2 regions of the Streptomyces sp. NPDC056224 genome follow, and region 2 is predicted to be linked to the other one. Evidence: riboswitches for the same ligand, from Rfam matches in the RefSeq annotation. Region 2 holds a riboswitch; the other holds the start of a gene.
The links. A riboswitch is a leader RNA that binds a small molecule or an ion and turns the genes downstream of it on or off. The one in region 2 is predicted to bind cobalamin.
Positions count from the first base shown of each region.

Region 1: linked by a shared signal. The riboswitch ahead of ACFCZ1_RS14195 (energy-coupling factor ABC transporter permease) and the one ahead of ACFCZ1_RS13170 (ribonucleoside-diphosphate reductase subunit alpha) in region 2 are both predicted to bind cobalamin.

Region 1 is NZ_JBHJTK010000008.1:231,252-236,590, forward strand. Features, by position in the region: gene ACFCZ1_RS14180 (ATP-binding cassette domain-containing protein) at 1-247, opposite strand, end outside; gene cbiQ (cobalt ECF transporter T component CbiQ) at 244-993, opposite strand; gene ACFCZ1_RS14190 (energy-coupling factor ABC transporter substrate-binding protein) at 997-1,368, opposite strand; gene ACFCZ1_RS14195 (energy-coupling factor ABC transporter permease) at 1,368-2,063, opposite strand; cobalamin riboswitch at 2,093-2,339, opposite strand; gene ACFCZ1_RS14200 (flavodoxin family protein) at 2,507-3,223, shown strand; gene ACFCZ1_RS14205 (hypothetical protein) at 3,354-4,217, shown strand; gene ACFCZ1_RS14210 (DUF2252 domain-containing protein) at 4,257-5,339, opposite strand, start outside.
Region 2 is NZ_JBHJTK010000008.1:1,458-6,796, forward strand. Features, by position in the region: gene ACFCZ1_RS13160 (hypothetical protein) at 1-219, shown strand, start outside; gene ACFCZ1_RS13165 (ribonucleotide-diphosphate reductase subunit beta) at 295-1,311, opposite strand; gene ACFCZ1_RS13170 (ribonucleoside-diphosphate reductase subunit alpha) at 1,311-3,710, opposite strand; cobalamin riboswitch at 3,853-3,985, opposite strand; gene ACFCZ1_RS13175 (GNAT family N-acetyltransferase) at 4,030-4,527, opposite strand; gene ACFCZ1_RS13180 (CstA-like transporter-associated (seleno)protein) at 4,602-4,808, opposite strand; gene ACFCZ1_RS13185 (carbon starvation CstA family protein) at 4,829-5,339, opposite strand, start outside.

The DNA.
Region 1 (5,339 bases), 230 kb from region 2:
CCGCCGTGCGCAGCCGGGTCAGGCCGGCCCGGTCGTACGAGACCGCCGAGCCGTCCAGGCGCAACGCGCCCGACCCGGGCCGCAGGCCCCCGCTCAGCAGCCGCATCAGCGTGGTCTTGCCGCTGCCGTTGCGGCCCAGCAGGACCAGCGCCCGGCCCTCGGCGATCCCGAAGTCGACTCCGCGGAGCACGGCGGGCCCGTCCTCGTACGCGTAGCCCGCGCCCACCAGTTCCACCAACGGCCTCACAGGTACAGCTCCTTCAGTACGAGGGTCACGGCGGTCAGGCCGGTCAGCAGTGCGGCACAGGCGGTCAGGAACCGCCAGGACAGCGCCGCCTCGGGGACGAGCACGCGCAGCGCGCCGTCGTAGCCGCGCCCGGCCAGGCCCGACTGGAGCCGCGCCGCGCGGTCGAAGGCCCGTACGAACGAGGTCGCGGCGAGAGCGCCCACCGAACGCCACGCCGCCGCCCGGCCGGTGGTGCCGAGCCGGGCCGCCTGGGCCTGCCGGATCCGGGCGAGGGAGTCCAGGAGCAGGAACCCGATCCGGTACATGACCAGGGCCACGTCCACCACGGGGGCCGGCACCCCCGCCCGGACCAGCCGCGGCAGCACGTCCGAGACCGGGGTGGTGAACGCGAACAGCAGCACACCGAGCGAGGCCGCCGAGGTGCGCAGCAGCAGCTCCGCGGCGTGCCGGGGGCCGTCCGGGGCCAGCGAGAGCAACCCGCCGGGCCCGCCGACGGCGAACAGCAGCGGCAGCGCCCCCGTGAAGCAGAAACCGAGCGGGATCCGGAAGGCCCGCCACAGCTGCCGCCCGGCCACCCCGGCGGGGCCGAGGAGCACGGCGAGGGTGGCCGCGGCGACCAGCGGCCCGCCGGGCCACGCCGGCAGGCACACCGCGGTGACCGTCAGCCCGATCCCCAGCACGGCCTTCTCCAGCGGATGGCGATGGCGCCAGCGGCTGCTGTGCGCCGCCGCGTCGATCGGCAGCACCGCCTACGACTCCGTGACGGGCGCGGACGCGGACGGGGACGGGGACGGGGACGGGGCCGGGGCGGCGGCAGCGGCGGACGCCGCACCCTGGCGCCGGCCCCGGCGCACGCCGAAGTAGTACGCGAGCACGCCCGCCCCCAGCGCCGCCTGGAGGGCGAACAGCGCCGACTCGATCTCCGCGGACGGGGGTTCGTACAGCGGCGAGAACCAGGGCTCGTAGTCCGGCTTCAGCTCGGTGATGGCCGCCTCGGCCTGCCCGTCGGCGCCACTGAACGGCTCCTCCTTGCCCTCGCCCAGGCCCAGCGCGAGCGGGAGCACGGCCAGCGCCGCCACCACGAGCAGCAACAGGGTGTTGATCTTCGCGTTCCTGCTCATCAGGCCGACGCCTCCTGCTTCGTCCCGGATCCGGTGAGCTTCGCGACGCCGAGCCGGACCAGGTCCGACTTGCTGGACTGCATCAGCAGCCGCATCACGAGCACGGTCAGCAGCCCCTCGCTGACCGCGAGCGGGATCTGCGTGAGCGCGAAGATGCCCGCGAACTTCTCCAGCGCGCCCGGGAATCCGGTGCCCGGGTCGGGGAAGGCCAGCGCCAGCTGGACGGAGGTCACGCAGTAGGTGACCAGGTCGGCGAAGAAGGCGCCGGCGAACACGGTCACCATCAGCGGCAGGCCGCACCTGCGCAGCAGCCGGTAGACGCCGTAGCCCGCCCAGGGCCCGGCGATCGCCATCGAGAACACGTTGGCGCCGAGCGTGGTGAGCCCGCCGTGCGCCAGCAGCAGCGCCTGGAAGAGCAGGGTGATCGTGCCGAGCACCGCCATGATCGGCGGCCGGAAGAGGATGGCCCCGAGCCCGGTACCGGTGGGATGGGAGCAACTGCCCGTCACGGAGGGGATTTTCAGGGCGGACAGGACGAACGTGAACGCCCCGGACGCTCCGAGCAGCAGCGTGCTCTCCGGATTGGCCTTCACCTCGCGGGTGAGGGCGCGTACTCCGTGTACGACAAAGGGAGCGGACGCGGCGCCCCAGGCGACCGCGTGCAACGGGGGCAAAAACCCCTCGGCTATATGCATGAGTGGGGAAGACCTCTCCAGCACCTCGTGGATGGACAGCGCGCCCCGGCCGGTCTCCTGGCTCACGGGTACTGATGCCCGGACTCCGCCTTCCCGGGGCCGTGCGGTTTCCCGCGCGGGCCCAGTGGCTTCCCTGGGGGCACCTCCCGGACGGAGTCTGGGGGAGAGTGGAGCCGGACTTCCCGATCACAGTGGCGAGGGCCGCACCGGTTTCACACCGGTTTCCCGAACACCAAGGCGCACTGACCCTAGTCGGCCGCGCGGAGAGGTGACAAACCGCTGCGAACACCACCAGGTGGTGCCCGCGGTACGGCAGGTGGCCCAGCCCGCCGGGCGCGCGGGGGAGCGGCCTGGTGGAGTGGAGCGCGCAGTGCGGTACACGTTCCCCCACCAGGGCGGTACGCGAGCCCGGCTCGCTCCTGCCGCGTGAAGGAGACAGGGCGATGGCGGAGACGGAAAAGACCTACGGGGACCTGCGTGCCCTGGTGATCAACTGCACGCTCAAGCGGTCGCCGGAGCGCAGCCACACCGAGGGCCTGATCGACGTCAGCCGCGGCATCATGGAACGCCAGGGCGTGCAGGTCGAGGTCCTGCGGGCGGTGGACCTCGACATCGCCACCGGTGTGTGGCCGGACATGACCGAGCACGGCTGGGAAACCGACGAGTGGCCGGTCGTCTACAGCAAGGTGATGGCCGCCGACATGCTGACGCTGGCCGGGCCCGTGTGGCTGGGTGACAACTCCTCGGTCATGAAACGGGTCGTCGAACGCCTCTACGCCTGTTCGTCGATCCTGAACGAAGCCGGCCAGTACGCCTACTACGGCCGCGTGGGCGGCTGTCTGATCACGGGCAACGAGGACGGTGCCAAACACTGCGCGATGAACGTGCTGTACAGCCTGCAGCACCTGGGGTACGCGGTCCCGCCGCAGGCGGACGCGGGCTGGGTGGGTGAGGCCGGTCCCGGTCCCTCGTACCTCGACCCCGGTTCCGGCGGGCCGGAGAACGACTTCACCAACCGCAACACCACCTTCATGACCTGGAACATGCTCCACCTGGCGAGGATCCTGAAGGACGCCGGCGGCATCCCCGCCCACGGCAACCAGCGCTCGGAGTGGGACGCGGGGTGCCGGTTCGACTTCGAGAACCCCGAACACAGGTGAGGGACGGTCCGGCAGCCACCCGGTCACGGACCGCCGGGATCCCCCGGAGCGGAGGGCGGCTCAGATCAATCGCGAGCGATTCATCAGAACGCTGACGTTCTGGCTGCGTCCGGCATTCGCGCTTCGCGTGGTGAACCGATTCCAGCGCATCGCCGGGTTCGACCGCTCGATGGCGCTGGCTTCCAGCATGCTGACCACGATGGTCTCCCTCGCGATCCTCAGCGGGGCGGTTCTGGCCGGCATCGGGAACAAGGACGTCGCCGAGCAGATCATCGACCGGTACGGCCTCACGGGGGCCGGAGCCGATGCCGTACGGCAGATCTTCTCCTCGGCCGCCGACACGAGCGTCGGCGTCCTCGGGGCCCTGTTCCTGCTGATCTCCACGCTGAGCTTCGCGCGCGCGGTGCAGCGGCTGTTCGAGCAGACGTGGCGGCTCAAGCCCCTGAGCGTGCGCAACACGGTGAACGACGCGAAGTGGGCCCTCGTCTTCGTGATCTACGTGCCGGTGAGCGGCTGGCTCGTCGCCGTCACCGGCCGCGGACACCTCACGCTGGCGGTGAACCTGCTCGAAGCGTCGCTGACCGGGCTCTTCCTCGTCTGGGGCGGCTGGATCCTCTCGGCGAAGAGGATCCCCTGGCGTGACCTCCTGCCGTTCGGTGTCATCGCGTCCGTGTCCACGGTGGTCTACTTCGTGGGCGCGCAGCTGTATCTGCCGCGCCTGTTCAACTCCTACGCCGACCGCTACGGCGCGGTGGGCGTGGTCTTCGCGATGCTCTCGGCGTTCTTCGTCATCGTGCTGGTCGTGGTGGGGTCGGCGGCGCTCGGCCGGGAGGTGCACGACGAACTCGGCCGGATCCGCCAGGGCGAGCGGCCGCCGGACGACGAGGTCCGCCGCGAATGGGACAAGGTGGTCGACCAGGTGAGGGAGCGGTGGCACACCACCCGGGGGAGGATCACTCGCTTCCGGCCGTCCCGGAGGCCGAAACGGCCCTGAGCGCCCGGAGGCCGAAACGGCCCTGAGCGGGTTCCCCGTTCAGATGTCGGGGGTGGCGATGACGTCGCCGGCGGCGATGGCAGCGGTGAGCGCGGCGTGGTCGGAGACGGTCTGGTCGGCGTAGAGGAGCGCGAAGTCGGCGACGGCCCGGTCGAAGGCGTCGCCCTTGCCGAGGTAACCGGCGATGGCGATGCGGTCGCCGGAGCGGGCGTGGGCGCGGGCCAGGGCCGTGCCGCACAGTGCGGCGTATTTGCGCAGTACGGACGGGCTCATGGTCTCGATCAGCGCCGACCCCTTCATGTCGCGCAGCTGGCGGCAGTAGAAGTGGCGCCCCTCGGGTCCGGTCGTCCAGCCGAGGAAGATGTCGCTGGCGGCCTGCATCAGCCGCTGCCCCGCGACCACCCGCTGACCGTGGTGAGCGTGGCCGCCGGCCGGCAGGTGGGCCTCCAGCACCGACGGCACGGCCTCCTTGAGCTGGAGGAAGAGCGGGTCCTGCTCGTCGCGGCCGGTCAGCAGGACGATGAAGCAGCGCGTGCCCACGCTTCCCACCCCGACGACCTTCCGGGCCGCGTCGACGAACCCGTAGCGGTCCAGCAGGAGGCGGCGCTCCTCGGGGAGGGTGCCGCGGTACTGGCTGAAGATCGCGTCGACGGCCCGTGCCGCGCGTTTGCCGACGGGCGCCAGCAGCGGCGGGTCGTGGATGATCCGCCGACGGCCGCCGTGGATCTCGGTGAGCTTGTCGAGTGCCTGCAGGCTGGTGCGCCCGCGGGCGCGTGCCAGGTTCGCCTCGGCCCGTCCCCGCCGCTTGCCGCGGACCAGGGGGAGTACCGCGTAGGGGTCGATCCGCTGGTACCAGACGGCGAGCTCGCCGTGCTCGGCCAGCTTCCGCATGGCGCTCCGGTAGGCCTCGGCCGCGGAGAGAGCGGCACGCCACGCGCGTTCGTCCCCGTGCCCCCGGTCGCGGGCGGCCACCGCGACGCTGGCGGCGAGCCGCTTGACGTCCCATTCGAACGGGCCGGGCAGGGTCTCGTCGAAGTCGTTGACGTCGAACAGCAGGGCCCGTTCGGGTGAGGCGTAGACGCCGAAGTTCAGCAGGTGCGCGTCACCGCAGAGCTGGACGGT
Region 2 (5,339 bases):
ACTTCTCTGAACTACCTCGCCGTCCTGGCCATCGCCGTCGTCCTGCTCGGACCCAGCCTGTACGGGGCGCGCGGCGACCGGCGGATCGACCGGCAGCTGCGGGCCGCCGCGACCCGGCGGGTGTGGCTGCCCCGCCAGCGGGCGGGCGGTCTGCCGCCCACCCGGCGCCGGCGCGGCATCCGGTTCGTCACCTGGCGCCGGGGACGCATGGCCCACTGAGCCCCGCCCCCGAACGCGAGGAGCCGGAACGCGGCGATCCCGCGTTCCGGCTCCGGGCGCACGTGCGCGGACGGGCTAGAAGTCCTCGTCCAGGTCGACCGTGCCCTCGACCGCGACCTGGTAGGCCGACGGACGGCGCTCGAAGAAGTTCGTCAGCTCCTGGACACCCTGCAGCTCCATGAAGGAGAACGGGTTCTGAGAGCCGTACACAGGCGGGAAGCCGAGGCGGACCAGGCGCTGGTCGGCGACGCACTCCAGGTACTCGCGCATCGACTCGGTGTTCATGCCCGGCAGGCCGTCACCGCACAGGTCGCGGCCGAACTGCAGCTCCGCCTCCACGGCCTCCTTCAGCATGTCGGTGACCTGCTGCTGGAGCGCGTCGTCGAAGAGCTCCGGCTCCTCCTTGCGGACCGTGTCCACGACCTCGAAGGCGAAGTTCATGTGCATGGTCTCGTCGCGGAACACCCAGTTGGTGCCCGTGGCCAGTCCGTGCAGCAGGCCGCGGCTGCGGAACCAGTACACGTAGGCGAAGGCGCCGTAGAAGAACAGGCCCTCGATGCACGCTGCGAAGCAGATCAGGTTCAGCAGGAAGCGGCGCCGGTCGGCCTGTGTCTCCAGCCGGTCGATCTTCTCGACGGAGTCCATCCACTTGAAGCAGAACTGCGCCTTCTCGCGGATCGACGGGATCTCCTCGACGGCGTCGAAGGCGGCCGCGCGGTCGTCCGGGTCGGGCAGGTAGGTGTCGAGCAGCGTCAGATAGAACTGGACGTGCACGGCCTCCTCGAACAGCTGGCGCGACAGGTACAGGCGCGCCTCCGGGGAGTTGATGTGCTTGTAGAGCGTCAGCACCAGGTTGTTCGAGACGATCGAGTCGCCCGTCGCGAAGAACGCGACGAGCCGGCCGATCATGTGCTGCTCGGCGGGCGTCAGCTTCGCGAGGTCGGCGACGTCCGAGTGGAGGTCGACCTCCTCCACGGTCCAGGTGTTCTTGATCGCGTCCCGGTAGCGCTCGTAGAAGTCCGGGTAGCGCATCGGACGCAGCGTGAGCTCGAAGCCCGGGTCCAGGAGGTTCTTCTTGTCGGTGGAGCTCATCACTGGCAGGCCTCGCAGGACTCGGGGTTCTCAAGGGAGCAGGCCAGGGCGTCGGCGTCGACGGCCTGCGGGAGCGGTGTGGCGGCGGCGGGGACGGCGGAGCCGGACGCGGCACGCGCGATCTTCGTCGCCGGGCGCGAGCGCAGGTAGTACGTGGTCTTCAGACCCTGCTTCCAGGCGTACGCGTACATCGAGCTGAGCTTGCCGATGGTGGGCGTCTCCAGGAACAGGTTCAGCGACTGCGACTGGTCGAGGAACGGCGTACGGGCCGCCGCCATGTCGATCAGACCGCGCTGCGGGATCTCCCACGCCGTGCGGTACAGCTCGCGCACCTCGGCCGGGATCCAGCCGAAGCCCTGCACCGAGCCGCTGGACTCGCGCAGCGCCTCGCGGGTCTGGGCGTCCCACACGCCGAGCTCCTTCAGCTCGTCCACCAGGTACGCGTTGACCTGGAGGAACTCGCCGCTGAGCGTCTCGCGCTTGAAGAGGTTGGAGACCTGCGGCTCGATGCACTCGTACACGCCCGCGATCGAGGCGATCGTCGCCGTCGGGGCGATGGCGAGGAGCAGCGAGTTGCGCATGCCGGACTTCGCGACACGGGCGCGCAGCGCGTCCCAGCGCTCCGGCCAGTTCAGCTCGACGTCGTAGTGGTCCGGGTGCAGGACGCCGCGGGCCGTGCGGGTGCGGTCCCAGGCGGGCAGCGGGCCGCTGCGCTCGGCGAGGTCGCAGGAGGCCTCGTACGCGGCCAGCATGATCCGCTCGGAGAGCTTGGTGGACAGGGCCTTCGCCTCGGGGGAGTCGAAGGGCATCCGCAGCTTGAAGAAGACGTCCTGGAGGCCCATCGCGCCCAGACCCACCGGACGCCAGCGGGCGTTGGAGCGGCCGGCCTGCTCGGTCGGGTAGAAGTTGATGTCCACCACGCGGTCGAGGAAGGTCACGGCGGTGCGGACGGTCTCGTCCAGCCGCTCCCAGTCGATCTCGCGACCGTTCGCCGTGTCGATGACGAACGCGCCCATGTTGACCGAGCCGAGGTTGCAGACGGCCGTCTCGCCGTCGTTCGTGACCTCGATGATCTCGGTGCACAGGTTCGAGGAGTGGACGACCGAGCCCGGCTCGGCGGTCTGGTTCGCGGTGCGGTTGGAGGCGTCCTTGAAGGTCATCCAGCCCTGGCCGGTCTGCGCGAGGGTGCGCATCATCCGGCCGTACAGGTCGCGGGCGGGCATGGTCTTGCGGGCCAGGCCCGACTCCTCGGCCTTGCGGTAGGCGGCGTCGAACGCGTCGCCCCACAGGTCGACCAGCTCGGGCACGTCGGCCGGGGAGAACAGCGACCAGTCGGCGTCGGCGTTCACGCGGCGCATGAACTCGTCCGGCACCCAGTGGGCGAGGTTCAGGTTGTGCGTGCGGCGCTGGTCCTCACCGGTGTTGTCGCGGAGCTCCAGGAACTCCTCGATGTCCGCGTGCCAGGTCTCCAGGTAGACGGCGGCGGCGCCCTTGCGGCGACCGCCCTGGTTCACGGCGGCGACGGAGGCGTCGAGGGTCTTCAGGAACGGCACGATGCCGTTGGAGTGGCCGTTGGTGCCGCGGATCAGCGAACCGCGCGCGCGGATGCGGGAGTACGACAGACCGATGCCGCCGGCGTGCTTGGAGAGGCGGGCGACCTGGTGGTAGCGGTCGTAGATCGAGTCGAGCTCGTCCAGCGGGGAGTCCAGCAGGTAGCAGGAGGACATCTGCGGGTGCCGGGTGCCGGAGTTGAAGAGCGTGGGGGAGGAGGGCAGGTAGTCGAGGCGGCTCATCAGCCGGTACAGCGAGGCCACCTCCTCGACGGCGCGCATGCTCTCGTCCTCCGCGAGACCGCAGGCCACGCGCAGCATGAAGAACTGCGGGGTCTCCACGACCTGGCGGGTGATCGGGTGGCGCAGCAGGTAGCGGCTGTGCAGGGTACGCAGGCCGAAGAAGCCGAAGCGGTCGTCGGCGCCCTCGATGAGGGCGTGCTCCACCAGCGCGTCCAGGCGGCTCGCGTGGATGCGCACGAACTCGGCCGTGCGGTCGGCGATGAGCCCCTCGCGGTGTCCGACCGCGACCGACTCGGAGAAGGAGGTGGCGCCCTGGCCGGCGGCCTCGTCACGGACGGCGAGCGTCAGCAGCCGCGCGGCCAGGCGGGAGTACGCCGGGTCCTCGGAGATGAGCCCGGCGGCGGCCTCGGTGGCCAGCGCGCGCAGTTCGGCCTCGTCGGCGGCGGAGCTGCGGCCGCGCAGTGCGGCGGCGGCGACCCGGCCGGGGTCCGTGTCGGGGAGGTCCGCCGTCAGTTCGGTGAGGGTACGCAGCAGCACGGCCCCCGGGCCCTCGGTGTTGTCGCCAGAAACGGACTCGGCGCGCGGTGCGGAAGGCGCGATGGTCACGGCGGGAGCTCTCCCTCGCTCGGCCCGGTCATCGGCGGGGCGGGGCGCGAGCGGGCGCATGCGGGCGTGGCAGGAACGCGTAGACCGCATGGCGTCCACCGGCCCAACCGCGAGGCCCGGACGTATCGGCACCCGGTTCGGTCGAGCCGGGCGCGCTGTCGGCAGGTCCTCGGACTTGCGGACGCACCGATTCGGTGCACTTCATACCGTTGCGGGACAGTTCCGGATTCGCACCGGATTCCCCTGCGGCGACAGCAGGCATGAGCATACATGTGGGGGCGACCGGATGCGGCAGCCCCTACATGTTGTGTCGGCGTGGCTACAGCTTCAACCGGTAGGCGAGCAGCCTCAGGTCGTCGATGGGCGCCCAGTCCCGCTCGGGAGTGCGGACGAAGCCCAGTCGCGCGTAGATCCGGTGGGCACCGGTCATGGAGTGCTGGGTGGAGAGCACCAGCCCCGTCACGCCCTCGATGGCCCGGGCCCGTTCGATGCACGCCCGCACCAGCGCTTCGCCGGCGCCCTGGCCGCGCGCGTCGTGGGCCACGGCGAGCATCCGGAACTCGGCCTCGTCCGGGCCGGCGATGTCGGCGAGTGGGCTGCCGGGCGGGGCGAAGGTCACTCCGCCCAGGAGCCGCCCGTCCCGTTCGGCGACGAGCACCTCCGCGTCTGCGGCCCGGCCGGCCACGTCGCGCAGCACGAGCAGGTAGGCGTCGTCCTCGCCGAAGTCCAGGTGCCCGTCGGCGAGGTAGGCCCGGGCGGTGACCTCGCCCAGTTCCGCGTAGTCGGCGGGCCGCACCGGCCTGATCGTGATGCCCATGAATTCGAGTGTGCCGCAGTCACGGCGAAGGGCCCCTAGAAACCGCCTTTCGGGCGGGGCCCTCTCGCTGCCCCTCAGCAGCAGCGGAAGCCCTCGTGGGGGTCCGCCTCGCGCGCGTCCGTACGGGCCCGCTCGAACTCACGGCGGGTCGGGACCCGCGCGTCCGGGTCGTGGGAGCGGGCGTGGGCCACGTACCGGTCGTACGCCGCCTCCCCCGTGAACTCCCGTACGTAGAACCGGGCCCGTGCCAGCGCGGCGCGCAGGCTCGTACGGCCGCTCATGAGGGCGCTCATGAGGCCGCTCACGAGGACAGCGGCTCCTTGACCCGGCCGCCGCCCGAGTCGAGGCCGGCCGCGCCGAGCTCCGACCGCTCCTCGGCGGTCGGGATCAGCCCGGCCGGGGCGATGATCTTCGACTCGGTCCACGGGACCTCGGAGAGCTTCACGGACTCCGGGCTGCTCACGGCCTTGAAGCAGGTCCGGGCCGCGTCCGCCAGCACGATGACGATGAGGATCGCGAACAGGGCCGACAGGGCGCCGTCCACCGTGGCGTTGGTGACCACGGTGTGCATGTCGTCCATGTTCTTCGCCGGCGGCAGGACCTTGCCCGCGTCGATCCCGGCCTGGTACTTGTCGCGCTGCGCGAAGAAGCCGACCTTCACGTCCTGCGAGAAGATCTTCTGGTAGCTCGCGGTGAGCGTGACGGCCACGTCCCACGCCAGCGGAACACCGGTCACCCAGGCCCACTTCAGCCGGCCGGACTTGACCAGCAGCGTGGTGCAGACGGCCAGGGCCACCGCCGCGAGCAGCTGG